Regions from separate parts of the Paenibacillus sp. SEL3 genome, predicted to be linked through region 2. Evidence: riboswitches for the same ligand, from Rfam matches in the RefSeq annotation. Region 2 holds a riboswitch; each other region holds the start of a gene.
The links. Region 2 has a riboswitch for thiamine pyrophosphate ahead of ACYCS5_RS17090 (ABC transporter substrate-binding protein). Riboswitches for the same ligand answer to the same signal wherever they lie in the genome.

Region 1 (10,950 bases), 350 kb from region 2:
GCAACTAAAGTCTGAAATTAATGCGGAACACGTCCGAACCGATCTGGACCATGACGGAGCAGGCGGTTACCGATGAGGAAAGGAAGAGGATGATGAAAGAAGTGATGGTATATACCGACGGTGCTTGTTCGGGAAATCCGGGTCCTGGGGGCTGGGGGATTGTTTTGCTGTATGGGGAACATCGTAAAGAGCTGTCAGGTGCCGAGAAAATGACGACAAACAACCGTATGGAGATCAAGTCCGTGATTGAAGCACTGAAGCTGCTCAAGGAGCCTTGCCATGTAAAAGTACACAGTGACTCTGCCTATGTCGTCAATTGCTTCAAACAGGGCTGGATTAAGAATTGGCTTCGTAATGGCTGGCGCAACAGTAAAAACCAGCCAGTGGAGAACAAGGAACTATGGGAAGAATTGTGGGAACTGATGGGTAAGCATGAGGTTGAATATGTGAAGGTTAAGGGGCACAGTGACAATGAACTGAATAATCGCTGTGATTTTCTGGCGACCAGTGCTGTTAAAAATTTACGGTAGCATCTGCTGCTATTTTCTGTTGAAATTTGAGATATGAGAATTTTGCAAATTCTCATATCTGTAATGATAAAAAGTGGAAGAGAGGTGAGTATCGGATGCAACGCGGATTGACTCAGGCGGCTGCCGGAACCGCTTCGACTTGGGCTTCGCTCAAGCAGGAAATTATTGAGGCGGCTCCAGGGCTGGGTATCGACTCCATCGGGTTCGCATCCGCCGACCCCTTTCTGTCTCTGAAAGCTATATTGGAAGAGCATCGTGCGAAAGGCTATGAATCCGGCTTTGAGGAGCCAGATATTGATAAGCGGATCTACCCGGAGCTGTATGGCTCACAGCCTGCATCTCTGATTGCTATTGCGGTGGCGTACCCTTCTAAAATGAAGGACCCGCCGAAGTCGGACAAGGGGAAGTACCGTGGTATTTTGGCGCGTTCATCCTGGGGGAAAGATTATCATCTGGTACTACGCGAAGCGATGGAAAAGCTTGAGGCTTTTATAAGCGAGCGGGTGCCTGATGCCATTATGAAAAACATGGTGGATACCGGAGAATTGTCGGATCGGGCCGTTGCGGAACGGGCAGGGATTGGCTTTAGCGGCAAAAATACGATGATGATTTCACCGACGCTGGGTTCATGGATCTATCTAGGTGAGCTGTTGACGAACATTCCTTTCCAGCCAGATGAACCGGTAACGGAGGGTTGCGGCGAGTGTACCAAATGTTTGGACGCCTGTCCTACGGGCGCGCTTGTGGGTCCTGGACAGCTGAATGCCCAACGGTGTGTGTCCTTTTTGACGCAAACGAAGGGCTTTCTGGATGAGGAGTTTATGCGGAAGATAGGGAATCGGCTGTATGGATGTGATACCTGCCAAATGGTATGCCCTAAAAATCGGGGTCTCAACTGGGATCACCATCCCGAGCTTACACCCGATCCTGAAATTGTGAAGCCGTTGCTGCTGCCGTTATTGGATTTGAGCAACCGTGAATTCAAAGACCGATTTGGACAAAGTGCGGCGGCTTGGCGGGGGAAGAAGCCCATTCAACGCAATGCAGTCATTGGACTGGGCAATTTCAAAGATATCAGTGCGGTGCCCAAATTAACGGAGATTTTATTGGATGATCCGCGTCCCGAGCTGCGAGGCACGGCGGCGTGGGCTTTGAGTCGAATAGGAGGGGAAAACGCTATGACAGCGATCAAGCAAGCATCAGAGAAGGAACAACATGAGCAAGTACGCGAAATGATCGCGCAAGCGCATTCCAAACTAGAGGAACAAGAGCAGGCAGAAGAGCTAAAGGCATCTGAATTATCAAAATCAGAAGTAACGGCCGGGGATTCACAGGGTCCAACCACCATTTATTATGATGAGATGGAGACACCTGTGGGCACGTTAACGCTGTGCGCTACGGATCGGGGGCTGTGTCGAATAGACTATGGCGTTTTTCATGCGAAGGAAGCACTGCTTCAGCAATGGGCCCGAACATGGATTGGGGAATACGTCTATGTGCAGGAGCCGGAAAAGCTGTGCGAAGCCGCGGATCAACTGCGTGAATATTTTGCCGGAGAACGACGGGAATTCAGTATAGCCTATGATTTGAGAGGCACCCCTTTTCAAGAGCAGGTATGGCGTGCACTGCAAAATATTCCGTACGGACAAAGTGTGTCCTACAAAGATATTGCGGAATCGATCGGACGAGCCAAGGCGGTACGTGCTGTGGGTGAAGCCAATAACAAAAATCCGTTACCCATTCTGTTTCCATGTCACCGGGTATCGGGTGCTAATGGAAGTTTGGTCGGTTATGCTGGAGGCTTGCCAGTTAAGACGAAGCTGCTGGAATTGGAGAAACAATAAGGACATATGTTTGCAAAAAGTGATTTGCTAGCTGTCCCATGTTTTGCTATGATAGGTTCGTGTGTAATTCAAGATGTTTCATATAAATATACAGAGGTGACGACTTCGTGGTGTGGAATATTGTCATTCCGATTATTACCCTGATTGCTGGTTTGGTTGGGGGATTTTTCATCGGTGCTTATTATCTTCGTAAACAGCTTGAGAAGATGCAAAACGACCCTGAAACGCTGCAAAAAATGGCTAAACAGATGGGTTACAACCTGAATGGGAAACAAATGCAAAAAGCCCAGCAGATGATGAAGAACCAACAGTTCTCCAAAAATCAGCCTGGTCCGCGTAAAAATCAGGGCCGTCGGAAATAATGAGCAACGTGAGTACGGATGCCGCATGAGGTTGCTGCATAGAGGAGGATTACTGTGGCTGGCGTAAAAGATTATATTAACCGCAAAGCTGCGGATAACCGTGATAAAATCGAGTACCATGTGGAGCAGATTCTACAACTGATCGGTGAGGACCCCAAGCGTGAAGGGCTGTTGGAAACACCGGCACGCGTTGCGCGCATGTATGAGGAAATATTTGCGGGTTATGAGATTGATCCCCGGGATGCGCTGGGTGTGACATTTGACGAGAATCACGAGGAGCTTGTGATCGTGAAGGACATCGTCTATTACAGCCAGTGTGAGCACCATATGGCTCCTTTCTTCGGAAAAGTGCATATCGGCTATGTACCCAGCGGCAAAATTGTAGGACTGAGCAAGCTTGCACGTCTGGTAGAGGCAGTGACCCGCCGATTGCAGGTACAGGAGCGTATTACATCACAGATCGCTGATATTTTAAATGAAGCAGTCTCCGCTCACGGGGTTATGGTGGTCGTGGAAGGCGAGCACCTGTGCATGTGTGCAAGAGGTGTCAAAAAGCCTGGTAGCAAAACGGTAACGTCTGCGGTACGTGGTACGTTTCGTGATGATGCAGCGCAGCGCGCAGAATTTCTGTCGCTGCTCAAGGATTGATCGAACATCGCAAGACGTTTATGTGATGAACAAAAAAAGGGTGGTTTACGCATAGGCGTAGCCACCTTTTTTTGTTAACATCAGAAATAGAGACGACGGGATAGCCGCCTTAAAATACAATTAGCCTATGGATAACAGCTATTTTTACAGATAGGGGATAACGTATGGAGAATGTACATAGATCAACAGAAAAAACAACAGCTTTGCCTGAGTTGCAGTGGTTTGAAGCGCCACTCGCGGCCACTCAGGAGGACGTTTTGTCTCCGCTGGCTTGGGAGGAGCTGGCCTGTCGGCAAGTAGGGAAAGGAGCTGCACCCATTTTGCATCTATGGCGGCATCCGTCAGCGCTTGTGATCGGTCACCGGGACCGCAGGCTTCCCTACGCCCCACAGGCGATGGAGCGAGTGCGCAGCGCGGGAACCTCGGTATGCGTACGCCCCTCGGGTGGAGCAGCCGTCATGCTGGACAGGGGGGTGCTGAACCTGTCCTTGATCCTGCCGAATCCACAGCGGGCTATCAGCCTGCATGAGGATTTTCGGCTCATGGCAGCGCTAATTGCCGATGCGCTGGTTCCGTGGTCTGGCGAGGCGCAGACCGGAGAAATCCCCGGGTCCTTCTGTCCCGGGGATTACGATGTCAGCGTCCGGGGCCGCAAGTTTTGCGGCATTGCACAGCGGCGCCAAGCCAAGGCGTATATCATCACAGCCTTCGTGATGATTGAGGGCAGTGGTGTAGAGCGTGCACAGGCGGTACAGGAGTTCTACACAGAGGCAGCCGGGGACACGTCGGCAGGCGTGCAGCAGCAGGATTACCCCCGGGTGAATCCAGCAACAATGGGTAGCCTGGCAGAGCTGGCTGGAGTGCCGTCTGTTGAGGCGTACACGGCATCTCTGCGCCGTGTCGTTGAGAGCCGGACAACCGTTTTACCTGCCGATGGCTGGCTGTTACAACCGGAAGGATGGACCGAACAAATGGCAGCACTCAGAGAGCGATACGATTTGCAGGTGTAGTCTGTCTTTAGCTTAGAAGCCTATTAGTGCGTGTTCAAAAAGTCGGCTTTTCAGGACCGAGAAAGTTGGATGAAGCTAGGGACTGAGTAGCGGAGCGTAGACAGATCTACGTGAGCAACGGAAGGCCCGGCTGAATTCAAGATTCGACGTCGAATCCGCTTCTTGAATAGCTTCGTTATGGAAAGACAACTTTTTGAACAACCTCTAGAAGGGTTGCCATCTCAGTTTGGAGGCTTGGGTATAGCGCTCTGCAACCTCTGGCCAGTTAACGACATGCCACCAATCTTCAATGTATTTGTTGCGTTCGGCCTGATGCTTTAAGTAATATGCATGTTCCCATACATCTAGCGCTAGCAGCGGAATGGACTCCCATTGAGTCAGATTCTGGTGCTTTTCGGCCTGCAAAATTTCAAGTCGTCCCGCGCGTGGACTCCATACCAGGATAGCCCAGCCGCCACCCTCGACCTTTTCGGCTGCTGAACTGAATTGCTTTTTGAATGCAGCGTAGCTGCCAAAATCCTTTTTAATCTGTTCAGCCAGCGGCCCACTTGGGTTTCCACCGCCTTGAGGACTCATGATCGTCCAAAAAAGAGTATGCAGATAATGGCCTGCGCCGTTGAATGCCAGTTCGCGTTCCCAATGTTTTACGAGATCAAAATCACCTGTTTTTCGGGCTTCTTCCAGCTTCTTTTCCGCTTTATTCAGGTCATTCACATAGCTCAAATGATGCTTGTCATGGTGAATGCGCATCGTTTTTTCATCAATATACGGTTCAAGCGCATTATAGGGGTAAGGGAGCGGTGGGAGTCGATGTCCTCCAATAGGAACCGACCGGCCGATTGAGGTTTTTTCCGTTGCCGAAGGTTGAGCCTGGCTGGATTTGACGCCTTTAGTCGTCCATGTGCCTTCTCCCCTTATGCCTGCCTGACGTTCTCGAAACGCTTCCTCTGGGTAATTCTCACCCTCTGTCGCTACATGATACAACCCAGCAGCCCTTGCGATGGAGCCAGGTTCTTGAAAGGGGGTTGTCGAGATTAGGAAATATTGGCTTTCATGTGCCGCGTGTAATACAACTCCAGCAGATTTTGGCTGCTGACGCAATGCATGACTGTGCTCGCTCAGCAGACCGAGCTGCCGTACATACTCCTGTGACTGGCGGTTTGCGGTTTGTAGCAAATCGTCCAATCGACGATTTAATTCTTGTGAGTCAGGCTGAGCGTTTAATGCTGACTCTGACGATGGCATCTTTACAGATGATGATGCGTCTAATCCCCTTGACTGTTTTGGAGGTTCAGTGAATTCGTGTGTATGTGCTTGTGGGGCAGCCGACAGCTGTTTCCATTCCTGATGCCACGCCTGATCTGCCGGATCAAGTGCGCTCCGTTGCTCTTCAAGCAACTCTATGGCGGTGCGTTCCGTCTGTTCGAATACAGTCCGCCAATCATCCAGCAGCCGTACATAAGTAGGCTCCAGTCCCTCGGTAGCGGATTTAATCACTTCCACATGCCAACTTTCCTGCTGCTTCCAATGCCGAATTTCCTCCAGCACACGTAAGGGCAGGAAAGACCCATAAGTACTCAGCATCGTTTTATACCTCCCGTATCCCACTATGGCTATCCGGCGGATCTGGCAGATCTGCCCTGGATGCATACGTACCCAGTATATTCGCTGTCCTATCGGGAATATGTCTATGAACTCGCTTAATTTGGTCACATCTGTTACGTAGAACAAGAATACCATGGTAAACGAAAAAGAAGCCCAGCTACGGCACGGGTTAGTGTCCGTAGGCAGGCTTCTTCAAGGTGAAGAATTAAATACAGTTTTTTTGAAAAATAATTCTTTACTTTGTAGTCGTTTGTTTGTGGGCATCAGCGATCGTTTTCTTGTCCTCCAGCTCCTGTACACTGCTTAGAAACGTCGATACCCGCCGTAGATATTCACGGGGATGCTCTCTGAAAATAAGCTCATGTATTCCGTTTTTGACAATCCATACACTGGAAAGTGGGTTGGTTTGATTGGCAGCGAGCTTTTCCGCAATAGGATAAGGAGCCTTTTCATCCTGTGTACCATGCACAAACATGATCGGGAACGGATAGTTTTCCTTTTTAACCTCCTGATATGGAATCTGATGCAAGCTGGTGCCGTTCAAGACTGGAAACAGCAACTCCAGAATTTCCAAAGACGGATGTCTTGGCAGGTTAATTTGATTGTGAATGTTATGGTACAGCGTATCCGGCTCCAACAGGAAAGTGCTGTCCAAAATCATTGCGTCCACATCCTTGGTTTGCAAGCCCGCCTGAAGAGCGGTTCCTGCCCCCATGGAGAAGCCCCATACGATAATCTCCGACGAGCCGCGTTGCTTCGCAAGCTGGATCGCTCCGAGAAGCTGCTGGGATTCCGCTTTGCCTCCGGTTGCGACTGATTTGCTGTTTTGTGACGCGAATCCATAATCGAACATGACCACATTAAAGTTCAAACTGTGGGCATAATGCGCCAGATCATACATGGGAATCCAGCTTTCTTCGCGGTTAGCTCCATAACCATGGCTGAAAATAATCGTTTTCCGCGATTGATCCGCCGGGATATACCAGCCTTGTACCATGCGGCTACCATCCTTGGCAGGGAAGCTGACTTCCTCATAAGGCATGTTTTTGGCCTGCATCGGATTAGAGTACAGCGGCGCGACGGTAGGATTCGTAAGTACCCATGCGATGTAAGCATGCAAGGCAATAAAACAAAACAACAGAAAAAAAACGACCGACAGCAGCAGAGCAATCACAACGTGCTTGAACCGCAGCAGACGGGGATTAAAGAGTGGGGTGGACGGCTCCTGAACAGCGGTCTGTAGCTGAGAGTTGCGCTGGGATGTAGAAATCATGTAAGAGCCTCCTTATATAAAATTGATCTTCGTTTCAATAGAATTTAGGTATAATTCCACTTGAAAATGATAGTGTATATCCGTATAGATACCTATTATCGTATGATGGGGGTTATCCAAAGTCAACGCCTGAACCGGAAAAGTAAAAATGATGCAAAGAATTGTCGATGTTTGTTCTCGTTCTGTAATATGGTTGTCACATAAACATCGGTTTACAGTAGCCGCGACTATTCTATATAATTTATGTAACCATGTTTCATAGTGTGAAACGAATATGGATACAAGAGGAGCGGTTCACGAATGGAAGACCGTAAATTAACCGTTCGCGCTGTAGAGCGTGCACTTGATATATTGCTGTGTTTTACCGCAGATTCGGATCTTGGCCTAACGGAGATTGCCTCCAAAATTGGTCTACATAAAAGCACGGTTCATCGGCTGCTGACTACGTTGGAGGATCGGGGCTTTGTCGTTCGGAATGCCGAAACGGAAAAATATCGACTTGGCTTCCGCATTTGGGAGCTATCCACACATTTGTCCCAAAGTGACGAGCCGGCGGTGTTGTTACAGCCTGCAATGGAAGGACTGCGTGACCGTCTGGGCGAAACGGTCAGCTTGTACTTACGGGACGGCAGCATGCGTATTCGCATACAAGCCGTGCAGAGCAATCAGGCGATCCGCAGGGTTGCGCCTGTGGGTGCGCGTATGCCGCTGGCTGTAGGAGCCTCCAGTAAGGTGCTGGCTGCCTTTATGCCGCCGCAGGAGCTGGAAGCCCTGCTAAGCGGGAATGAATGGCCGCCCTCGGTAGACGCGGAGGTCTATAAAGCCCAGCTGCAGGACATTCGCGAGAAGGGCTATGCGACCAGCTATGAAGAACGGGAGCCAGGGGCCGCTGCTGTGGCAGCACCAATTGTGAACCGGAAGGGACAGGTCACTGCGGCTTTATCTGTATCCGGTCCGGTCAGTCGGCTTGCACCCGAGACGCTACATGACTTTGCTCCGATTTTGATCGAAGCGGCGAAGGAAATGGGGCTTATGCTTCCGTAACAAGAATGAATGCAGTTGAAGCAAGCAAAGTGATTTGGTGAGGAGCGTCTTCTTGCTAAATGGAACCTAGAAGGGTTGCCAAAGCCATAAATTTGAAGTAGTCTGATAAGGATGGCGGGATGTCTGTTATGTCCGCCTCATGTGAATAGAAGTATCGCAGTTACTGGGGGAGCCTGTAATGCCGGGCTGAGATGGAATCGTGTAAGATTCCGGACCCTTTGCACCTGATCTGGATCATACCAGCGTAGGGAAGTAATCGGCCATTGAAATGTATACGCAGCTGCTGTCTACGGTGACGCATTGGAATAGGATTATTCCACATGTGCACGGTCTGGATAGCTGCCTCGTTAGATTAGCCGGTTCCCTCGGGAACCGGCTTTTTTGCATAGATCAGCGCCACCCTGGGAATGGTTCCGGATCGGTGTGTCATTTCATCGAAACAGGAGGAATGGACAATGAAGCCGACAGAAGTAGAAGGAACAAAAGGAACAGAATTTAAATCAGCAGAAGTAAGGTTGGCAGGAACAAGGGAAGTTGGGGTAGAGAAGACAAACGGGGAGCAAGCCAGTGGGGTAACGCCCTTTCCAGGGAGCCGTAAGGTATATATTCAAGGCTCGCGGCCGGACATTGCCGTCCCAGAGCGGGAAATTGCTCTTCATCCTACACATACGCCGCAGGGCACGGAGCATCATGAGCCATTGCGTGTGTACGATACGAGCGGTCCCATGACTGACGAAGCCTATCAGGTCGATATCCGTCAGGGCCTGCCTCCATTACGGCGAGCTTGGGCACTGGAACGGGGCGATGTGGAGGCTTACGAGGGACGCGCCGTCAAACCGGAGGATAATGGACTGAAACCTGGCTCCAAACGGGAGACAGTTGAATTTCCCGGCGTGACCAACCGTCCGCTTCGTGCTTCGCAAGGTCGTACAGTGACGCAAATGCATTATGCACGGCAAGGGATCATTACGCCCGAAATGGAATTTGCGGCGATCCGCGAAGGGGTGGAGCCTGAGTTTGTACGGCAGGAATTGGCGGCTGGACGAGCCATTTTGCCTTCGAATATCAATCACCCGGAAAGTGAGCCGATGGTCATTGGGCGTCATTTTCACGTGAAGATCAATGCGAACATTGGTAATTCTGCGGTTACCTCCTCGATTGAGGAGGAAGTGGAGAAAATGACCTGGGCTGTGCGTTGGGGCTCGGATACAGTTATGGACCTATCCACAGGCCGTAATATCCATACCACACGTGAATGGATCATTCGGAATTCTCCTGTACCGATTGGAACTGTGCCGCTGTATCAGGCACTTGAAAAGGTGAACGGCGAAGCAGAAGCGCTGACGTGGGAGTTGTATCGCGATACGCTGATCGAGCAGGCGGAGCAGGGAGTGGACTATTTTACAATTCATGCGGGTGTATTGCTGCGGTATATACCGATGACGGCGAATAGAATGACGGGAATTGTGTCCCGTGGCGGGTCGATCATGGCAGCCTGGTGCCTTGCGCACCATCAGGAGAATTTTTTGTATACACATTTTGAAGAAATCTGCGAAATTATGAAAGCCTATGATGTGGCCTTTTCTCTCGGGGATGGTCTACGTCCAGGTAGTATCTATGATGCGAATGATGAAGCACAGTTTGCAGAGCTGGAAACGTTGGGCGAGCTAACGCAAATCGCATGGAAGCATGATGTTCAGGTCATGATTGAGGGGCCGGGACATGTCCCTATGCATAAAATCAAAGAGAATGTGGATTTGCAAATGGAGATTTGTAAGGAAGCTCCTTTCTATACCTTGGGACCGCTCACGACGGATATTGCCCCCGGATATGATCATATTACTTCAGCCATCGGGGCGGCGATGATCGGTTGGTTCGGGACGTCCATGCTGTGCTATGTTACGCCTAAGGAGCATTTGGGTCTTCCGAATAAGGATGATGTCCGTGAGGGTGTCATTACCTACAAAATTGCGGCACATGCTGCCGATCTGGCGAAGGGCCATCCACGGGCGCAGCAGCGGGATGATGCTTTGTCCAAGGCACGCTTTGAGTTCCGCTGGCGGGATCAGTTCAATCTGTCGCTTGATCCCGAGCGGGCCTTGTCCTACCATGATGAAACGCTACCAGCAGAGGGAGCCAAGGAAGCACATTTTTGCTCGATGTGCGGCCCCAAATTTTGTAGTATGCGCATCACGCAGGACATTCGCGCCTATGCAGCGGATAAGGGGCTGAACACCGAAGAAGCAGTGGCCGCTGGGATGCGTGAGAAGGCAGAGCAGTATCGGGATGGCGGTCAGTAAAACGAATGTGTGAGTTTAGGAACGCATGAATCAAAAAAAGCCGTGGTTCTCTACAGTCGATGTAGGAAACTACGGCTTTTTGGCTTATGTAAAGCGAGTCATGCAACCGGATAAACGGCGCCTTATTTTTTACCCATTTTTTCATTCAAAATGTCCTGAAAGCTGAGCTTCTTCTCCGAGCTATCTTCTTTCTTCTGCATACTCACCGCGTTGGCACGTTGGTATTGGTGGTGAAAGGGCATCAGGGTGTGGACGGTTAAGTTCATTGTATTCATGTAGATCATTCCTCCAATTCCATATTGTCAAATTCAGATTGAGTTGCTTAGGACGTCTG
Region 2 (10,950 bases):
CATGTTGTGGTTGTAAACCTTCCAGTCAGTAAACAGCGGGTATACCTTTATCCATCAGATAGTGAGTAAAAGCGTCTCGTATTTTCATAAAATAATTGACGGACGGCAGATTCATCTTGCTGGGTCAGCTTGCTGTACGCGCGAATGACGTCGGCAGTCATCCGGGGATGTGTCTGTTGTCCGGTAAAAGGACCCTCGAACGGCCAGGGACCGTCTGTCTCTGCCATGATCTGATCAGACGGATACTGCCTTGCCAAACTGCGGATCTCTTCTTCGTACAGGAGATCCGGTGTGAAGGAGACATAATAGCCGTTCCGGGCGATACGTTCGGTCGTGGCGGCCGAGCCTTTAAACCAGTGAAAATGCGCCAGCGTGACGCCGTGACGTTCCAGAAGGTCGCAAGCAATCTCAGCATCCTCATAAACGGCGTGCAGGACAATGGGCTTGCTATGCTTGCTTGCAAACTGGATGAAACGCTCCAGTAGCACTATGTAGGGAGCGAGGTCAAAAGGAGTTCCGCTCTGCGAGGCTTCTAGCCGATTGTAATAGGGTAAGCCGACTTCACCCACGGCGACCATCTGCTGTACATGTTCGTCCATCCAGTCGAACAAGAGGTCAAGCTCAGCTTGCGGTGGAAGGGCCTGTTCGGGATGAAAGCCAAAGGCTGGCCGTACTAGCCCAGGGTAACGCTCGGCTAACCGTAGATTGGCTCGGCTGGAGTCCAGATGCATCGACACGGCTATCACAGCTTGGACGCTGCTATCAGCAAGTGAAGCGAGCAATAGCTTCTGTTGTTCGGGCGGGTAGCTGTCTACATGAATGTGCGCGTCGATTAATGGAGCGGGTCTTGTTGTGGTCAAATCCAAGCCTAGCTTTGTTTGGCTGTTCCATTTCGATGCACATCGAACTTTTACGTCACTCATGCCGATTCAATTCATCTTCCGGGATATTCTTGTGAACGCTCTGAGCATTGTCCATGTCGCCGTCCAGTTTGTACTTTTCCTCACGCATCCAGCCGGTCATGGTTCGCTTCCATTCAATAAAGAGAGGATCGAGGGTGATTTCTTCCCTACGCGGGCGGGGAAAAGGGACATCTACGACATGCACCACCGAAGCAGGTCGCGCTGACAGCACATAAATGCGGTCGGAGAGCAGCAGCGCTTCTTCAATGCTGTGGGTAATGAACAGCACAGAGCGGCGGTTCTTCTCCCACATCCGCAGTAACCATTGCTGCATATCTGCACGTGTCAGCGCGTCGAGTGCGCTGAACGGCTCATCCAGCAGCATTAATTCCTGCGGGCTGAGCAGTGCGCGAAGAAAGGCTGCACGCTGTTGCATTCCACCAGACAGCGTATGTGGATACGCCTTGGCGAATTTGCCTAGTCCAACCTGCTCGAGCCATTGCAGGGCTTCTTTGCGACGTTCGCGTTCACTGGCGTACTGAGGGGGGACTGCTGTATTTTTACGTGGAGCATTTTCCTGCCCAAGCAGTACATTATCCAGCGTGGTGCGCCACGGGAAAAGGGCGGGCTGCTGTGGCATATAGCTGATATGCCCACGTTCACCAGTCATGTCTCGTCCGTGCATACGGATACGTCCCTGCTGTGGTTTGAGTAGCCCGCCGATGATGTGAAACAGCGTACTTTTGCCGCTGCCTGACGGACCGATGAGAGAAACGAATTCTCCCGGCTTGACTGTGAGGGATACATCCTGCAGCACGGGCAGTAAGCTTCGCTTTTCGCGGAAGGCGAGGCTGATCCCGTCCAATTCCAGAGCAGAAGGGGCAGTCGAAGGACTCTGCTGGTCCCCGGCTCGTTGTTCATTAGCCACGTTGTGTGATGATAAGTCAGTCGGATGCAGACTCATATGTGCCACGTCCTTTCTTTGCTGTATTTAATTCAAGGAGGAAGCTATTCCTGATCCGGTTTCCAGCGAACCAGCCATTTTTCCAGTAGTACTATGATGACAAACATCAGTAAACTGAGCGCGACAATGATGCCGATGGCGGCAAAAATGAGGTCCGTGCGATAGGCCGATTTTTGCAGCAGCATATAATATCCGATTCCTTCGCTCGCACCAATCCATTCGGCAATAATTGCGCCCATCACACTGTAGGTGGCAGCAATCTTGATGCCGGAGAATACTTGCGGCAACGAGTGTGGCAACTCCAGCTTCATAAAAATAGCCATGCGACCGGCACCCGACATCTGCATATAGTTCATCATCATACGGTCCGTCCGTGTCAGCCCGTCCATGGTCGCTACAGCCACGGGAAAAAAGCATACTAAGGTAATGACCATCAGCTTGGGCAGCATGCCAAAACCAAACCACACCATGAGCAGCGGCCCCAGGGCGATGATCGGAATGTTTTGGCTCAGGATAAGCAGCGGATACAGGGCGGATTTGAGAAAAGGAATGGTATGAAGAACGATGGCGATCAACAGTCCCGTTGCTGTCCCTATAGCGAATCCCACAAGTGTCAGGCGAATTGTAGCCCATGTATGGGCACCAAGCAGCGCCGTCTGGGCCATGCCCTCCTGTACGATGAGGGATGGAGCTGGCAGTAGCCAGGATTCAATATGTAAATAGGAAACCGCCCCCTGCCAGGCTGCTAAAAAGAAGAGGACCGCCACAAGGGGCGGCCATACGCTTTTCCACCAGGATGCGTTCTTGCCTTTCGGATTCATGGGCGATATTTCTCGGTCAGCTTGTTCATGCTGATGCCTTGTGGGTTATGTGCGATTTTGATCTGTGAAATGACGCTGGGACTGCCCGCTTCCGTCAAAGCCTCATGCATTTCTTTAACCACTTTCAGCAACTCGTCGAGCTCGCCCTCCATGGTCGTATCCAATGGGTTCACCTGATGTTTGACACCGGAGCGCTGAATGACCTCAATCGCCTTATCTACATACGGGTAAGAGTCCTCGTTATTAGGAGTTTTAGGGATTACTTGAATACTGAGCAGTGTATTAGCCATGCAAATTCACCTGTCCTTCATTTGAAGTGTTTTAGAGAAAATAGGGTGGTTTAAGGCGGGGAGACCGCTTCGCGTTTCATTTGATCTTACGATCGCTGTTGCCATGGGATTCTTTGAATAAATTTTAAAAGGTAAGAATCCCACGGCAAAGGCGAGCGCTACGCTTCTCTAGATTCAAATGAACCGCTACGCTGCCAACCGCCTTAAAAGCACTTTAATTTTTGATAGGTTGTGTGGCATTTTTACACACAAGCGCATCTGTTTTTGCGCTTTAGATACTATGAGACTAAAGAATAAACCAAGTGGAACGAGAACGAAGTGGGCGGAATGGTGCTGTACAAGCGTTAGCGTTCGCTTTAAAAGCTTTCCGTAGGAAAGCTCGCTTCGGAAGCATAACCTCCCCGGATTTCTACACTAATCATAAGTTTTTATTAAGAAATCTGGGTACAACAGCGATGGGAAGCACCATCCGACTGCGTAGTAGGGCTTCGTTCACTTCTCTAGTTCAGTCTTATTTAGCGTTTTAACAAATGGTCAGCGCTTGGGCAAGAAGTTGTTTGTGAAGGCCTTATCGACTTCCAAAGGCTTGCTGAGCAGCTTGCGTTCGTACATCCAGTCCGAATAGTTTTGCCATACCTCCGCTTTTTGCACACCCCATTGTGCGGCATCGTCCTGATAACGCGGGCTCAGCCATTTTTGGCTGGCAAGTACCAGTTTTTTATCCAGCTCCGGTACAGCTTTGCTTAAAATGTCTGCGGCTTCTTCCGGATGAGCGATAGTGTATTCATAGCCTTGTGCGGTAGCATCCATGAACGCTTTAACCAGCTCGGGATCATTTTTTATCGTTTGTTCGTTGCTCACAATTACAGGCGTATAGTAGTCGAGGCTTTTGGAATAATCTTTTACATACAGCATATCCAATGGCTCATCTCGAAGTTGGGCCTCGATTCCGGTCCATGCGTAGAAAATCCAGGCAAAGTCGATATCCCGCTTCACGGCTGTAAAATAGTCTGCATTGCCCATGTTGACGATCTTCACTTTGCTCACATCGCCTTTGTCTGAATCCATGATGGATTTCATGACCGCTTCTTCTACGGGAGAGCCCCAACCGCCGTATTTTTTACCTTCAAAATCTTTCGGGCTTTTAATTCCGCGATCTACCGGGGCTGCGAAGCCTGAGGTATTATGCTGAATCACCGCAGCGATGGATACAAGCGGCACACCTTGCGTGCGAGCCTGTGTGACGCCTTCTTGGTAGCTGATACCAAAAGGTGCAGCATTAGAAGCAACCATTTGATCGGCTCCGCCTGAACCAGGTTGAACAATTTGGACATTCAAACCTGCTTTTTCGTAAAATCCTTTGTCCTTGGCGACATAGAGTCCCGTATGATTCGTATTGGGTGTCCAGTCGAGCACGATTTTAACATCTTTGAGCCCCTTTGCCGGAGTAGACGTTTGAGTGTCGGTAGCGGAAGCTGCTTCTTGGGATGTAGGGGGACTTCCACCGCAAGCGGTCAGGGTCAGGGCCATGAGCCACAGACTGATCAGTCCCAGGCTTAATATTTTCATGCGCTTCATCGTTAGTGTTCTCTCCTTTTGATTACCCGTTATCCATCCAATCAGACAGCTTAAGTTTCCCATTTTCATAAAAATAACATCTGCCGGACGCGATCTTTCCAACAACTTAATCCTCAACAAAAAAGCGCCCCGAGTTTCCGGGACGCTTGCGCTTGTATATACCAAAGTAAGGGATGGTCCTATGTAAAGAAGGCACATCTTGCTTAAGCATTCCTACGCTGGCATTACCCAGATCAGGTTGTAAGGGTCAGTGTCTTGGGACACACTCTCAGCCGGCCGATTCCAGCACCCCTGGCATTGTATGGTTTAATGGGTTCATTTATTCGGGTTTACTACGACGATTATATGCTTTGAATGCGGGTCTGTCCAGCATGAAGGGAGAGATAACGGTTCATTTGCCGAACGACAGGGTACACTTTTACTGTGAGCTTTGATCTGAAAATGAGTATGAATCAATCCGATTCGATCCGGTCATGTTATTTTCAGAACAGCTGCGCAGGTAGGTTCAGATGGGCTGGTGCCCAATGGCATGGCCGTAGAGAATTCTAATTCGTGAAAAGGAGTTGTTGTACTGTGGGTAAAACGGAAACATTGGATCGCAACCAACTGGAACAAGCCATTGTGAAGGCTTTGGATAACAACAAATTTTGTTCGTTAGGTACGGTAGAGGGTGGCAAACCGAAAGTACGCTATATGGCCCTTTTTAACGATGGAATGAACATTCATCTGGCGACAGATCGCAAAACGCATAAAGTGGATGAGCTAAAGGACAATCCGAATGCTTATCTGCTGCTGGGTTATGAGGTTGGCGGTACGAAGGAAGTTGTTGAAGTGGAGGCTACCGTCCAAATTACAGCTGATGAGGGGCTACGCAAACAAGTGTGGAACGACTCCTTGAAGGAGTGGTTTTCCGGACCGGACGATCCCGATTATGTCATTCTGGACGTGAATCCGACTCGCATTGAGTATGTGGGTCAGCAAACGGAGCGCCAGGTGTGGAAGAAATAATACGAATATAAATGGATAAGCCAGTAAATCTCCAATTTTTTCAGGAGGTTTGCTGGTTTTTTTATGTTTGAGAAAATTAATTATTTTTTCATAAATAATTTTAAGTAAATGACTACTCTTTTGTCTGGCGTTGGATTAAAATAGAAATGGTGAGTTCAAGGCTTACATATATGTGCAAAAGTATGTATATGAGGCATACACCTTAATGAGGAGGGGTATATTTTGTTATTACGTAAAAATTGGTTTAAAGGGTTTACAGCAGCAGTTGTAGCTTGTAGCATGCTGGTGTTTTCAGCCGCTCCATCCTGGGCAGCTAGTGATTCTCGTGATAGCGCTACGGTGAATTTGCGGATCATGGAAACAACGGATATCCATGCGTCCCTGATGAACTACGATTACTATTCGGACAAAGAAACCAACGAGTATGGCTTGGTTAGTACAGCTAGCTTGATCCAGAAGGCACGTAGTGAAACAAGAAACAGTATGCTGTTCGATAATGGTGATTTGCTGCAGGGCAACCCATTAGGCGATTATATGGCCCGCAACAAAACCTTTGAGAAAGAAGGCGGTGTCCATCCGGTCTACAAGATGATGAACCTGATGGGCTATGATGCAGCTACAGTGGGCAACCATGAATTCAACTACGGTCTCGACTTTCTGGACAAATCGCTCAAGGGAGCTGATTTTCCTTATGTAAATGCGAACGTTTATGTTGATAAAGGGGGCCAAGCTACTAAGAATTATTTTACCCCTTATCAGATTCTTGATAAAACAGTAACGGACGAGAAGGGCGAAGAGCATACACTCAGAGTGGGTGTGATCGGTCTGGTCACACCTCAAATTATGCAGTGGGATGAAGCCAATTTGAAGGATAAAGTCGTTACGAAGGATATTGTGGAAACGGCGAAAAAGTTTATTCCTCAAATGAAGACGGAAGGTGCTGACATTATTGTCGTGCTTGCGCATACCGGTTATGAGGATGTGCCACAAACGCCACTGATGGAGAATGCCGTTAAGTATTTGAGCCAGGTGGACGGAATTAACGCTATTCTGTTTGGGCATGCTCATAAATCTTTCCCTGGCCCTGATTTTAAAGATATGAAGGGTGTAGATCTGGATAAGGGAACCATTAATGGGGTACCAGCCGTGGAAGCTTCCTCATGGGGCAAGGATCTGGGTATCATTGACCTGAGCCTAGAAAAGAAAAATCGCGAGTGGAACGTGACTAACTCTCAATCTCAAGTGCGTCCGGTTGTGAGCACCACTAATCAGACTGTGCAGTTTATCCCTGAATTTAAACTGATTGATGCGGTCAAAGAAGAGCATCAAGGAACGCTGGATTATATTCGCCAGCCTGTAGGAACAACGACGGCGCCAATTACCAGTTATTTTGCATTAGTGCAGGACGACCCTTCCATTCAAATTGTGACGAATGCACAGAAATGGTATGTTCAAAACCATCTCAAAGGAACTGAATACGAAAAACTTCCAGTATTGTCGGCAGGCGCTCCATTCAAGGCCGGCGGTCGAAACGGAGCCGAGTATTACACTGATATTCCTGAAGGTACGGTAGCGATTAAAAACGTGTCCGACCTGTATGTGTACCCGAACACGGTTCATGCTGTAGAAGTGACCGGTGCTGAAATTCAGGAATGGCTGGAGTGGTCTGCGGGTCAGTTCAACCGTATTGATCCAAAGCAAACTGAGGAGCAATCGCTGATCAACAAAGATTTCCCAACCTACAATTTCGATGTCATTGACGGTGTGAATTATCAGATTGATGTAACGCAGCCTGCACGGTATGATGCCAAGGGAACTATTATTGATTCTTCAGCGCATCGTATCAAGGATCTGCAATACAATGGAAAGGCTATAGATCCTGCACAGAAATTTATCGTAGCCACCAATAACTATCGTGCTTCCTCATCCAAACTGGCCAACCCAGATGGCAAACGAATTGTGATGGCAGCACCGGATGAAAGTCGTCAAGTCGTTGTTGACTATATCCGTACGAACGGAACGATTAATCCATCGGCGGATGGCAACTGGTCTATTGCTTCTTTTGGTCAGGCAAAGGTTACTTTCGAGTCCTCTCCTGATGCCAAAGACGTGCTGGCAGGCAATCAACAAATTTCATACTTGAGCAGCGCGGCAGACGGTTTTGCCAAATACAGCTTAAAAGCTGGCGCTAAGCCTAGTACAGCAACGACTTCTGTAAAGGAAGCTGTGGCTCCCGCGAAAGCAACAGCAAAGCCAGCTGTTAAAACGACCAAACCGGCGGTTGTTAAACCAGCTAAAACAACAAAGCCAAAGGCATCCAAATAACTTCGAATTTTAGTTTTCGTTTAATATCAGAATGAAGCAGCAAGTCTCTTTAACCAAGAGATTTGCTGCTTTTTTTAATATCAAAAAACAGCCCCGAATTATTATGAGTGTAAAAAGGTTTTGTTTTTGTCGAATATGTACTTAAGTCCTAAGTTATCGTTAAAAAAAGCTGCTTTTTTGTAAAAAAACGTAATTATATAGTACTTTTGTTCTAGTTATTTGTGATATAATGGTGAAAAAACCGGAAAATTGTTCCGAGGAGGACCATTATGACATGCAGCAATTGCAGCATCATATTACCTATAAAGGATCAAGGATTGCTTAGAATTAGGTATTCCAGGGTGTCGCTTACTCCAGCATTAGATGGTTTGGGCATGCTATCGGAACAAATGAAGCAGCAACATGAGCGTGAGGGCGGCATAGAGTTTCGCTATGAGAGCCGTTCAGAGTTGGAACAGCTGGTTAACGGACTGGCTCGTCTGCCGCAGGAATACTTGAACCATATACAAGTTGTGGTGACTGGCTTGCATCATGTCGAAGGATATGAGGACTGGCTTTTATTTAGTCAATTGCAAGCCAGACTGCAACATCCGGATATCGTGAGTATTATTAAGGATCAAAGTTTTTCCAGCCATATGCAGCCTATTGTTGACCACAAGCTGGATATTATCGGGTTTGAGTTTTTGCTGCGTCCGTCACATGCGGAAAGACCTTTTCAGCCTTTCCGACTGTTTGAAATCGCCCGTGAAGCTGGCTTGCATGCTCATCTGGATCGCTCGGCTCGTTTTTCCGCTATTGAAAAAAGTGCAACATGCCTTCCGGCGGGGATTAAACGTTTTATTAACTTTCTCCCTTCCACCATTTATAATCCGGCTTATTGCTTGAATCACACCTTTGAGACGATTGATCGGTTATCCATGAGTACGAAGGATTTTGTATTTGAGGTCGTAGAAACGGAAGAGATAGACGACCTTAATTTTTTGCATCATATCTTTGAGCAGTATCGTAATCGAGGAGTTTCAGTTGCCCTGGACGATGTGGGGGCAGGCTATTCTACGACAGAGCTTATGAATTGCCTTCAGCCGGATTATGTCAAAATTGACCGTAGCATAATTGACGGCTGTCATAGTAACAGTAATCAGAAGCGGCAAATCACAGGAATTGTAGAATCGGCTTTTCGTTTTGGAGGCCAAGTGTTGGCTGAAGGAGTAGAGCAGATAGAGGATTTTGAATTTTGTCGTGAAGCAGGTGTGTCACTGGCTCAGGGTTATTTGTTTGGCAAGCCGGAGCCCGGTCCGCCCTCCAATTTTATGCTTAGCAGCGTAATATAGTCAGGAACAAATTTAAGTAGATGTAGTTTATAAAAATTGGAGCTTAAATAAGGCTGTCGTATTAGCATTAATGTAAAAAACGCGAGTGCAGAGGTTATTTCACCCCTGCAACTCGCGTTTTTTGGTCATGCTTGCCCACCTGAACAAGCTCTGGCAAGCAAAGCCATCCAGTCTCCAATTTTACTTGGTAAGGGACGTTAAAAGCCCGGAAGCAGTTTACGACCGTTTTTTTTTAAAAGTAAAGATTGACGTTTTGAAGAGAATTGGATACAGTGTACTATATAAGAAACGGTGTTTCCTTGGTGATACACTGTATCTATATTAGGTAAAAGGTTTAACATTACAGGGAGGACAACCAAAATGAAAGCAGTGCAACTGAAAAACGGTTTTGGCTTTGAAGAGTTAACCTTGATGGAACTTGACACACCGGTGCCGGGACGGCTGGAAGTTCTGATCCGCATAAAGGCAGCGTCCCTCAATTACCGTGATTTGGTAGTTATCAACGGAGTCATGCCGATCGGCATTCAATTTCCCTTCATTCCGTTATCCGATGGAGCGGGTGAAATTGTAGCTGTGGGCGAAGGGGTGACAAAATTTCAGGTTGGACAAAGGGTAGCGGCAAATTTACAACAGAAATTCATTGGCGGGAGCACGAGAGCGGAGGTCTTAAAGGACAGTCTGGGAGGCCCGCTCAGTGGAGTGGCGGCTGAATATATCGTTCTGCATGAAGAGGGGGTCGTCGCCATTCCGGATCACCTTTCTTGGGAGGAGGCTTCCACCTTGCCGATTGCGGCATTAACCGCATGGAGCATGCTGATGGAATCCGGCGGGCTGCGAGCGGGGGATACGGTGCTCTTGCAAGGAACAGGCGGTGTTTCCATCTTTGGGCTTCAATTTTCTCTGATGGCGGGAGCAAGGGTAATTATCACATCGAGCAGCAATGACAAGCTGGAACGGGCAAAGGCTCTCGGCGCATGGCAGACAATCAACTATTCGGAGGTTCCAGAGTGGGATAAGGTAGCTCTGGAGCTGACAGGCGGCGGAGTCGACCATGTTCTGGATGTAGGGGGAGCGGCAACAATGGCGCAATCCATCAATGCACTTCGTACTGGAGGGACTGTGAGCATGGTCGGATTCTTATCGGGCTTGACCATTCCTGAGTTCGATGTCACCAGCATTTTGCAGAAGGCTGCGACGATTCGCGGCAGCCAGGTTGGTAACCGGGAACATTTCGAAAACATGAATCGTGCCATTTCCCGCCATCGTTTACATCCTGTCATCGACCGGGTATTCCCGCTCAGCCGAATCGGCGAAGCCTTCGCACTTTTGGCTGAAGGAAAACAGTATTTCGGTAAAATCGTCGTTCAAATATAAATGAGCATTTTGCATAAATCCCAAGAGCAATTTCAAATCAGCACTATATAGATCGAAACGGTTTAGTACGTCTATATAGTGTACTTTCGAGCGTTGGGAATTGAATTATGCAAAATGCTGAAATATTATTCACATTACATAGGAGGCACTCTAATGCCCAGTAAACCTGATTTATCTGTCAAAGATTCTCAAGGAAGAAAGAATAAGAAACCGCGTAAATGGGTACGCAGAACCGGATTATCGCTGCTGTCGGTAATCCTTCTGGGAGTGGTTATTTTTATGCTCATCCCTTCCCCTGTACAGCCTGCAAAATGGCTTGCACCTTCGGCCCCCTCTTTTGAACAAGCGGGTCCATGG
Region 3 (10,950 bases), 2.5 Mb from region 2:
TGGCCCGATTGTGACCTGGCAGCGTGTAAACATTGAGGCAATCCCGTCTGTATTTATGGATCAGTATCAGGGCTATACGCTGGCATTGGAACATTTGTACACCCGAGGATATCGGAAAATTGTGAATGTGTACGGCAGCATGCGTGGGTTGAATACAAAAGAACGCATTCGAGCTTATCATGACTTTTGCGAAAAATATGATTTGGACGCTGAGGCCTTCCCGCATTTTTATGATTTAAATTCAATAGAAGCTGGTGAACAAATAGCTCATTGGTGGGCAGAACGAGCACCAACAGACAGGCCGGACGCCTTCGCCTGTTCTACCGATTATTTGGCAGCAGGTCTTTTGACTGAAGCGCGTAGGCTAGGTGTTTCTGTACCGAGTGATTTTGCAGTAGTAGGCTTTGATAACACCGAAATCTCGCATTTGCTTGATTTAACTACGATTCATTACCCGATAGACAAGCAAGCTGAGAATGCGTTCATTATGATTCGAAATGCCCTCGAAGGGCTGGATGAAACGATACATCATCTGGAATTCAAATTAGTAGAGCGAGCGACCACCTGAATTCTGAAAGGGTTGTGTTTCAAAGCTTCTCAATGAAAATGATGGAGGTGTTCACCCATCCATTGTTACAAATATTTAAATGCTAATGAATATATGAATTAATGTGGTATTTTCACCTTTTTAAGGGGTACTAATAATGTGGATATTAACTAAAGCTCATTGACGTATGTTAAAATTTGGACAATAATTTGAGATGAGATTATAAAAATTTGGTGTTTTTATGTGAAGGGTGGTTATGACTTGGGACATACACCTACGATCTTAGATAAGTTTGAGAATTTTTTAAAACAAAACAATTTGACTTTGGCGCAATTTTCCGAACATTCAGGTGTTCATCAAAGAACACTTAATAATTGGATTGCCAAGCATCGTCCTGTTGCTATACATCAGCTAGATCGAATCACTTGGGCTATGGGACTACCAGAAGGTTTTTTTTACGAACTATACATAGATAACTACATCATTGAGCGTTCCCCAGATTGGCGGCGAATTGAGCCGTTGTTATTTCGCTGTGCGGAACTGGACAAGTTACATGCGATCCAGCTTGTAGTGGCCCATATCATGGACAACCTCCTTTATTCCCCGAAGCTATTCGATGCGGCAGAAATGTTATTCGCACAAGGTCAGCGTAATGCTGCTTTGTTACTCTATGAGGGGATTGCGGAAGGCGAGAAGTACCAGCACTCTGAACGCTTGGCTATCTGTCAGTATCGTCTGTTTACGATTCAGGTGGGGAACGATCAGATCCGAAATCTCAAGGCGGCTACTCGATTTGAACCCTTTGTCGAACGTCTGGATGAAATAGATCAACTTGATGCGTTGAAGGATCTAGCGAATGTGTATCGTTCATTACACGAGTGGGATATGCTTTATGAAACAGCTCAAAAAATGAGACATAAAGCGGAAATTTATTATTCTATGAAACAACGGCAGAAGAAGCAAAAGAGTGAGGAGTCTTATATGAGGTTAAGTCGTCCCATATTTGTTTACATTACCTATGCTGATTTACTGTGTGCTAGTGTATGTGAAGCCCAAGGCAATTATCAGCAAGCTTTACAGTTTACATATGCCTACGCAAATTTAGATTGGGTGATTGAGACAGACGAGGAAACTCGACACTGGATCAACTTGTACGAGCATTGGGCAGTAGGTAATATCTTTGTAAATAAACTTCTGTCTGGGGATACCAGTGTGCTTCCAGATTATGTTGAATATATTGTAGCTACATTAATTACTAACGAAGATGAAAAGCTCTCAATGCTGTTGAACATTATAATAGCGGCTAACCGATATGCAATAGATGTTGATGATGTACTCTCACGTTTTGAAGTGGAGTTTAATTCTTTTGATCCAGCATCTACTGATATGTACACACATCAAGTTGTACCAGAACACATAACGCTTTTTAAATATGAACTTGCTAAGTATTACTTGAATAGAGGTAGCTACACGCATGGCTTTAAATACTTGCTAGACGTTTTATCTAAATCATTAACCATTAATAAAGAAGCTTTTTTTATTAGGTGCATAAGACTATTTGAGAAGTTTAAAGCGTTTGCAGATGTTAAGGCCCATATGAGGTACGAAAGTTTAGTGAGCGAAGGGCAAAGAGAAAGAACGTTTTATTATTGGTAGTAGTATCCTTTTATTCATGTAGGATTAAGATCCTGTATGTAAATATTATTAATAGAAACTAGAGCCTCTGCTCCACTTTATTAGTGGAAACGGAGGTTTTTTGCATAGATTTAGGGACGCCCTTATTTATGAAAACTTTTGTGATATTCTCTTTTTGTTAGGCGCATCATCCGAAAAACCAAAAAACGTCTTTTTATTCTAAAATGTGACATAGAGGAGGGGATCATACTGATGAACCAAGGTGTGACTTTACTTCGTGTCGAGAGAGCTAGGAGGAAACTGTACCAAGTCCAGAAAAAGTATGGATTTTTAACACACCCCAAAGTAATTGAGCAATCTAAAAGGTTGGATTACCTGTTGAATCATTACCAAACATGCAGATCGAATCATTAAGCTCTGGTGTATTACATGTTGCGTAATACATGATTCCAAAAACTAAAACTTGGAGGTAGTGATGTTGAATCATCGAAATTCTGTAACCCCTTTTGGATGGGAGATCAAGCAAAAACTGCTCGAGAAAAGAATGGATCAGAAAACTTTTTGTAGTACATATCATATTCCAGCTTCCAGATTGTCAAATCTCATTCATGGGACACGCAAGGCTACAAGATACAGAAAAAAAGTATCCGAATTGCTCGGAATTGAAGAATAATGTATTATTTCTATTTTTGAAACGACTCTGTCTGAACATAAGTATTAATTAAAAGCGACTTATGCCATCGTGTTTCTTTTGAGATAAATAAAAATAGGATAATTCCGAATAAGATCATAAACATAATCAGTTCTACGATCGTATCGGTTATAATACTGGTCTTATATAAAGTCTCGACAACCTAAGAAGACGATCTGATTAATCAGATCGTCTTCTGCTGGGTATGAAACGAGAAATTATTTAGTCAATCGAAACAATTTGCTATGATCCATCTTTATCTTTTATTAAATGATTTTTGGGACATCTCTCGATTTTTGATGCCTAGCACTACCTTTTTCTTTAATTCCTTGACCGCGCCTCTAACCTGCTCTGTCTGTGTCACGGCTGAAATCACCGCCACACCATCTGCACCTGCACGTGCGACTTCCTCAACACGGTCGACTGTAATACCTCCGATTCCAACAATCGGCACATCAATTCCCGCTTTACGCATCTCATATAAAATTGCTGGCCCATGTACAGCATGGGCATCATCCTTCGAGAGGGTAGGATAGATTGGCCCGACGCCGAGATAATCAGCACCTTGCAGAATGGCTCGACGTGCTTCCTCAATGGTATGGGCAGAGACGCCTAGAATTCGATTTCCGATTCGCTCGCGGACGGTTTCGGCGGATTCATCATCCTGACCGATGTGAACACCGTCGGCGTCGAGTTCAAGAGCCAGCTCCACATCGTCATTGATGATGAAGGGGACACCAGCATCGCAGCACAGGTTCTGTAGCTGGCGCGCAAGTTCGAACATAGGGACGCCCGTTAACGCGCCATAGCCCTTTTCCCGGAACTGGACCATAGTTGCACCGCCAGCCAGAGCCTCCTGCACGACCCAGCCTGGTTCCGCGAGGCAATTCACGCTTCCAAGCACCAGGTACATCTGTAGCTGGCGGCGCATCACCTCGGGCAACATTCTGCCGCTCATAGAAGCATCTCCTGACGACGACGGAAGGCCCAATGATTGGTGGGCCCATGTCCCTGTCCAAGCTGCAAAGATTCCTCAATCGCCGCCTGGATGAAGGCTTTGCCATTCGAGATAGCCTCCGGTACAGACATCCCTTTCCCTAATTCTGCGGTAATCGCTGCCGAGAAGGTGCACCCAGTTCCGTGTGTATGGACAGTCCGTACTCGCTTGCCGCTCAGCTCTGTAAAGGCGGTTCCGTCAAAGAGCAGGTCAACAATCTGTCCGCTGCTCTCGCTCTCGTCAGCGTGGCCACCCTTGATCACAACGAATTCTGATCCCATACTGCTAATATGTCTTGCAGCCTCGCGGCGATCCTCCATCGTACGGATGCTGATCCCTGTCAGGGCTTCCGCCTCCGGAATATTTGGTGTAACGACCAGGGCCAAGGGGAGCAGTTCGTCCTTCAAAGCCTGCACCGCCTCCAGTTGCAGCAGTTCAGCGCCTCCCTTGGCAATCATCACGGGATCGACGACGACTTTTTTCCAGCCGAACTTTCGGATCTGCTCGCTCACAAGACGGATGATACCCGCATTAAACAGCATGCCAGTCTTCAGGGCATCCACTCCAAGATCTGATCCTACAGCTTCGATCTGTTCCGCTGTTGCTTCCTGTGGCAGTGGATATACGCCGTGAACCCCCAAGGTGTTCTGTACAGTAATGGCCGTAATAGCTGACATGCCGTATACGCCAAGCTCTTGAAAGGTTTTGAGATCGGCTTGAATTCCGGCCCCGCCGCCACTGTCCGAGCCGGCAATCGTCAGTGCTCTGGGTACACGAGTGTCTGTCATCGCGCACCACCTGCTGTAGTTGTTCCGGCTTCACGGACAGTGACATGCCCCTCCAGCGAACCAGTATGTAGTTTGGCGAGCTCGTCGAGAAAGGCAATCTGGAAGCTGCCTGGCCCTAGCTCTGCGGTACGTGCTGCGGCTCGGGAAGCTGCTGCACTGTAAAATGCCAAGCCTGCTGTACCTGCGAGCAGCAGGTTGGGTTCAACAGCTGCAAAGGCACCTAACACAGAGGTCAGCAGGCAGCCTGCTCCGGTTACCTTCGTGAGCAGCGCGTCTCCGCCGCTTATCATTCGTGCTTCGGCCCCATCGGTGATGACGTCTTCTTTTCCAGTGATGACAACCATTGTATTGAGCGCTCGAGCAGCCCGAATTGCCAGATCGACATGGCCGCTGTCAGCACTGTCACCAGCATCTACGCCTTTAATCTCACGCGCTTCTCCGACAAGATGGGCAACTTCGGCTGCGTTGCCCCGTACCAATGAGATTTTGACTTTACTCAGGATTCGCAGTGCCGATTCAGTTCTAAAGCTCGTTGCTCCCGCACCGACCGGGTCTAGCAGGACCGGAACACCGTGTGCATTCGCCGATTGTCCAGCAATGATCATGGCATCCACCAGTTCGCGGTTCAGCGTACCGATGTTTAACACGACGGCGCCTGCTATTTTGGCCATATCTGCTACTTCCTCGGGTGCATAGGCCATCACTGGGGAGGCTCCCAATGCATACAGGCCGTTGGCGGTAAAGTTGGTGACTACCACATTGGTGATATTGTGAACGAGGGGTTTGCTATTTTGTACCTTCGTTAGGAGATCCGAATAACTTTTTTCCCATGTACTCATCATGATTATCCTCTCTATAGTTGGTGGTTCAACAGGACATTAACCGTACTTCACGCATCGAATTGACAGGCTGACTATTCCAAGACCGCTGCCTGCATCTGGACCGGCCATTCTTCCTGCTTATAAGCCATGTCCCAGAACTTATATTCCAGCTGGCAGCTCAGTATAAAATGCTCAATCATCCGCTCCCGCTCAGCAGCCGTTGCCCCTTCCGCCCAAGCATCTACACGTTCTCGGAACTTGAGTGTTGTATCATCAAGCTGGTCTCCATAGAAGCCCATCCATTCATAGAACGGATGGGACTTATCCGGCTTTACTTCATCTAGCAGCCTGCGGCCAATCTCGGCATACGTCCACATACATGGCAGCAGCACAGCCAAGATCTCGCCCAGGTTGCCCTCATGCGCAACCGTCAGCATGTGCCGGATATAGTGATGAGCCGACGGAGCGAGCGAATATCCCTGCAATTCTTCATAGGTCACCCCTGCGACAGCACAGAAATTTTGATGCGGGTGAACCTCGCTGTGGAGAATAAAAGAGATTTGTTCATTAAATACAGCCATGTCCTCCCGATTCGTGCATTTGGAGATTGCGATGCCGTATATCCGCATGTAGGCGTTCAAATATTCAAAGTCCTGTTTTACATAGTGAATCAGCTGTCCCCTTGTCAAACTTCCTTCAGCAATACCTCTCACAAAGGGATGCTCAAAAATCGCTTGAAAAATGCCGTCCGCCTGCCGACGGAGTTCTTGTGTAAAACTCAATTTCGCCACCTCCATAAAATTGAAGAGCAAGAAGTCCTGTAAGAATATAATTCCGGAACAACGCTAAAAAGCCGCCCCAGAAAAATGGAGCGGCTTCAACAATAGGCCCAATACGCAAAAAACGCTTGAAACCTTATATACGAAGGCTCCACTTTCCTACGCTAGTACGAACTAGATCAGGTTCAAAGGGTCCAAGATACGTTCTTGTCTCAGCCATAGCGGCTCCCCTAGTGGACTTCTATTCTTTTGACTATTACTGTACATACGTTCATACGCTATGTCAAACATGTCTATCTGGTCAAGGGCCAAACGACAGAGCTGAAGTTCGCTTCCGAGAGGGAAAAAGGCGCTGGAGAAGATCAGTTCCGTCTACACGAAGGAATTCGCGGCAGGCTCCAATGTCTAAATAATCAGCATTTATACCAATAGAGAAATCAGTACTGGGAGTGTAACGAGCGATATGACAGCACTGATGACAAAGGAGGAGGCTGTTTCTGATTCCAGGCTTTCAAAACGGGTGGCGATCATAGCAGCGACTGCTGAACCCGGGAAGGAAACGAGCAGAACTGCCTTCACAGTATCTGCAGACGACAGACCGCATAGGTAGGCGATCAGCAGCATTAATAAAGGCTGTACAATTGTTTTTAACAGTGCGATGGCAAAGGCACTTACACTAAAACTAATGTTGCGTACGCCAATGGTCACTCCGACAGCGAATAAAGCGGCCCCGGACGTAATGTCTCCGATTTGATTCAACGATTTGTTCAACAAATCCGGTGAATGGAAGCCGAACAAGGTCAAAATTACACCAATCAGTGGAACCAGCGCCAGCGGTTCTTTTAATCCATGAAGAATGGAGTCCCAGATTAACCTTCCGAGGTGACCGTTCCGTTCTTTGCCTGAATTCCTGCTGGCTACGGTAGCTATAATGGTAGCCGCCGGGTCAAGGACGGCATTGACTACGATCCCGGTAAGCGCAATCGGAATGGCGACAGCAGCGGAACCGTAGATGGCTCCAAGCACAGGAATACCCATAAAAGCAAAGGTAGGCTGTGCCGAGTTCAAAGCAAACATGGCGGCATCCTTCACTGACTGCTTCCCCGCAAAGCGGGACAGTAGAAGGAGAACGGCAAAAAAGCCGACAATGCCAATGAACAGTGCCAGCAGGAATGGCCATTGCTCGATGAGTGCTTTCCTGTCCGTTGTCGTGATACCGATGAATAGATGCGCAGGCAGTGCAAATTTGGTAACGAGCGCATTTAAGGCCTTGGAGGAAGAGGCATCAAAGCTTTTGTAATGCCCCGCTAACCACCCTAAAATAATAACGAAAAAAATCGGCACCAAAATGTACAAGATATGTCCGACACTCATAGATTGATTCTCCTTGCTTGAACTGACGTATTCTGCCTGTCTGAACAAGGCAATCCCTTTCCTAAATGGAGCATTAGTGAGGGTGATGTATTACGCTTTCCACTGCTTTGACCTTGACATATTCCGGTTTCCACATTGCATCCCGTATAGCTTGTTCAACATCTGAAATGTGTGCCTGAGCTACCTGATCCTGAATCGCTGCTTTCGCTACCGCAACCGCAACAACGTACGAAACATCACGTAATTTTTGGATATGAGGGAGCAACGCACCGCCAGGCTTATTCGAATCTACGCCATTGGCAACGGCATCTGCTGCGGCTGTAAACATCGCAGGGGTAATCCTTTTGGCTTTAACCACAATCGCACCCAGACCCAGTCCCGGGAACACAAAGGCATTGTTCGCCTGTCCAATTTCAAATTTCGTACCGTTATAAGTGACGGGGTCAAAAGGGCTTCCGGTAGCAATTAATGCCTTGCCATCGGTCCACCGTATTAGATCCTCAGGTATAGCTTCTGCAAGATTTGTAGGATTGGACATGGGCATAATGATCGGGCGTTCTACATGCTTCGCCATCTCTTTGATGATCTCTTCAGAAAAGGCACCTGCTACTCCAGAAGTTCCGATTAATAGGGTAGGCTTCACCTGACGGATGACCTCCAGCAGCGGTATTTTGCCGTCATCCGACCGCGTCCATGAGCTGACTTCCTCTTTTTTACGTACATACGGTTTCTGATATTCCAGTACATCTTCCATATCGTCCGTTAACAGCCCACGGTAATCAAAGGCCCAAAAGGACTGGAATGAATCTTCCGCGGAAAGGCCGTCCTCGATCATAGCGCCCCGAATTTGGTCAGCGTTACCGACCCCTGCTGCTCCTGGGCCGAAGACAAGTACCTTTTGCTCACGCAGCGGAGTCTTGGTGACACCCACCGCCGAAAGAATTGCAGCCAAGGTCACCGCTCCTGTACCTTGTATATCATCGTTGAAGGTGAGTATACTTTGACCGTATTTTCCTATAATATGGCGTGCATTTACGCTACCCACATCTTCCCAATGTAAAAGCGCCTTCGGGAATTGCGCTAACGTTTTGCTGATAAAAGTATCAATAAACTGGTTATAGGCTTCTCCGCGAACCCGTTTATGGCGGTTTCCGATGTACAGTGGATCATTCAGCAACTTTTCATTATTCGTACCTACATCCAGTACAATGGGCAGCACCCGCCCGGGATGAATGCCTGCCGCAGCCGTATACACTGCAAGTTTGCCAATAGCAATGTTAATCCCCCCGACACCCCAGTCCCCAATCCCCAAAATACTTTCGGAATCCGTTACGACGATCAGGTCCACATCCTCGCCGCTCAAACCGGAATTATAGAATGCTTGTCCAATACCGTTCGGATTATCTATCGACAAATATACGCCCCCAGGACGGTTGTACTCGTGACTGTATTCTTGAATCGCAGTTCCTACGGTCGGCGTGTAGACTACGGGCAGCATTTCACTCAAATGATCGGTTAGTAGCCGATAGTAGAGGACGACATTTCGGTTGTGGAGGTCGTTGAGAGAAGCATTTTTACGTAGCATGGTAGGTTGTGCGAGAAATTGCTGATATGCTCGTATGCTCTGTTTCTCTAATGAAAGGACGGTGGGAGGAAGGATTCCTTCCAAACCCAGTTCTTTGCGTTCTTCTTCTGTAAAAGCGACACCTTTGTTCAAAAGGGGATTTGCTAACACATCCTTTCCCCGCAATGGAGTAGATAATGACCCATCGCGATTGACATAAAAAGCTTCCATAGAAAGACCTTCTTTCTTTTCATTTTCATGATTATTCATGACGAAAGATGACATGTTGTCCATAGTATAGACATGCGAATCTGGTTTATTCATCTATCTTTCTATGACAAAATAACCATATTCATTTCTTTCTGTTGATCTAATAGGACTAACCTTCGATATGGATTCGCTAAACTAATACTAAGGATTTTGGTTCTAGTGAACCAGGTCTAAATACTCTGTTTTTATCAAATATAAAAATCAGTTTTTCTTCTCTTATTCCCTTATATATCATGGAGTGTCAGCTATTTTGTTAAGAAAATATGAAGTATTTGGACATTAATTTAATCCCTATAAACAAACATTTTTAATTCTTTTTCAACAAAATAGAACTATTCGGAGGAAAAGGAGAGGTTTGTGTGCAGGGACCTATAGCCATTTTTAGCGATAACGACAGGGCTATTGATTATCCCAAGGTGATTTGTTTTTACCAGTATATACAGTGCGAGGACACGGAGACAGCTTCAGTCTACGAGAACGCATGTTGCTGCCTGATTGATTATAGGGAGCCGGGGCAAGCGGTGCGGAAAGCCAATCAGATCCGTAGCCAATTTCCGCAAATGCCATTGTTACTGGTGACGGATGTAACATTTCCGTTCAGTGATCAGCATATGGTGCAAATCACCGGAGTAGGCCGTTTGCGGCTGCTATTTTGGCAAGCCAATGACACCGAAGAAATACTTTCGGAAATTCAAAGCTTGCTCTATCCCGAGTATTCGACCAAAAGCCAACATATTGCATTTATCTTGTCTGTATATAACGAAGAGCAACGTTTTGTTCATGTCAAAACCTTTGCTGAACGACTGCAAGCCTTTATCCGTAGCCATATTATTGAAGGTTCGATTTATCTCATTGATGATGGCAGCCACGATGGCACCCATGCCTTGATTAAAGCGCTGGAGGCAGCAACGGACTTATCCGTAAACCGGATTAATCAGAATCTTAGTCCGCTGCTTCAAACAAGGGAATTGGGACGCAATACACGTAAGGCAGGGACGTATCTGGAAGGGATGCGGACCATTGGTGCGGATTACTACGTATTTGTGGACGCGGACGACTCCTTTTTTATTGAGGATATTGCCAGAATGATTAATGTTGTTCAGCAGGGCTATTATGATGTCGTGATCGGAACCAAGGATATGACCGCCGAGAATCGATCTTTATTGCGATCCGTTGTCAGCTTTGGTAAGCGGGTTATTTCCCGTCCTTTTTTACCCACAGGTGTGGTGGATTCCCAGACTGGGCTTAAAGTGATGAGTTCGGTTGCAGTGAAGCGGATGTTTCCGCATTTAAAGGAACAGCTCGGACTGGCGCTGGATCTAGAAATGATGTTTATTGCCAAGCGACTCCAGCTTCGTGTGCTGCAATTACCCGTCAAATGTATTGACCGGGATGGCTCGCACATCCATGTCTGGAAAGATTCCATTCGTTTTTTACGCTCTATCATTGATATTTGGCGACTGGATCGGAGGGTGAGATAACAA

Region 1: linked by a shared signal. The riboswitch ahead of thiC (phosphomethylpyrimidine synthase ThiC) and the one ahead of ACYCS5_RS17090 (ABC transporter substrate-binding protein) in region 2 are both predicted to bind thiamine pyrophosphate.
Region 3: linked by a shared signal. The riboswitch ahead of tenA (thiaminase II) and the one ahead of ACYCS5_RS17090 (ABC transporter substrate-binding protein) in region 2 are both predicted to bind thiamine pyrophosphate.

The regions. Positions count from the first base shown of each region.
Region 1 covers NZ_CM137725.1:4,051,681-4,062,630, forward strand. The annotation lists gene rnhA (ribonuclease HI) at 93-530, shown strand; gene queG (tRNA epoxyqueuosine(34) reductase QueG) at 626-2,374, shown strand; gene ACYCS5_RS18645 (YneF family protein) at 2,482-2,736, shown strand; gene folE (GTP cyclohydrolase I FolE) at 2,791-3,384, shown strand; gene ACYCS5_RS18655 (lipoate--protein ligase family protein) at 3,549-4,394, shown strand; gene ACYCS5_RS18660 (Fe-Mn family superoxide dismutase) at 4,599-5,978, opposite strand; gene ACYCS5_RS18665 (alpha/beta hydrolase) at 6,235-7,272, opposite strand; gene ACYCS5_RS18670 (IclR family transcriptional regulator) at 7,573-8,316, shown strand; TPP riboswitch at 8,472-8,584, shown strand; gene thiC (phosphomethylpyrimidine synthase ThiC) at 8,772-10,616, shown strand; gene ACYCS5_RS18680 (hypothetical protein) at 10,739-10,891, opposite strand.
Region 2 covers NZ_CM137725.1:3,697,088-3,708,037, forward strand. The annotation lists gene ACYCS5_RS17070 (TatD family hydrolase) at 48-860, opposite strand; gene ACYCS5_RS17075 (ABC transporter ATP-binding protein) at 916-1,866, opposite strand; gene ACYCS5_RS17080 (ABC transporter permease) at 1,911-2,687, opposite strand; gene ACYCS5_RS17085 (MTH1187 family thiamine-binding protein) at 2,684-2,977, opposite strand; gene ACYCS5_RS17090 (ABC transporter substrate-binding protein) at 3,512-4,555, opposite strand; TPP riboswitch at 4,749-4,858, opposite strand; gene ACYCS5_RS17095 (pyridoxamine 5'-phosphate oxidase family protein) at 5,129-5,563, shown strand; gene ACYCS5_RS17100 (bifunctional 2',3'-cyclic-nucleotide 2'-phosphodiesterase/3'-nucleotidase) at 5,786-7,888, shown strand; gene ACYCS5_RS17105 (EAL domain-containing protein) at 8,158-9,219, shown strand; gene ACYCS5_RS17110 (zinc-dependent alcohol dehydrogenase family protein) at 9,580-10,593, shown strand; gene ACYCS5_RS17115 (SMP-30/gluconolactonase/LRE family protein) at 10,747-10,950, shown strand, end outside.
Region 3 covers NZ_CM137725.1:1,183,117-1,194,066, reverse strand. The annotation lists gene ACYCS5_RS05615 (LacI family DNA-binding transcriptional regulator) at 1-568, shown strand, start outside; gene ACYCS5_RS05610 (helix-turn-helix domain-containing protein) at 809-2,203, shown strand; gene ACYCS5_RS05605 (aspartyl-phosphate phosphatase Spo0E family protein) at 2,435-2,596, shown strand; gene ACYCS5_RS05600 (XRE family transcriptional regulator) at 2,661-2,855, shown strand; gene thiE (thiamine phosphate synthase) at 3,130-3,831, opposite strand; gene thiD (bifunctional hydroxymethylpyrimidine kinase/phosphomethylpyrimidine kinase) at 3,828-4,658, opposite strand; gene thiM (hydroxyethylthiazole kinase) at 4,655-5,497, opposite strand; gene tenA (thiaminase II) at 5,572-6,261, opposite strand; TPP riboswitch at 6,398-6,500, opposite strand; gene ACYCS5_RS05575 (AEC family transporter) at 6,679-7,632, opposite strand; gene ACYCS5_RS05570 (NAD-dependent malic enzyme) at 7,706-9,427, opposite strand; gene ACYCS5_RS05565 (glycosyltransferase) at 9,826-10,947, shown strand.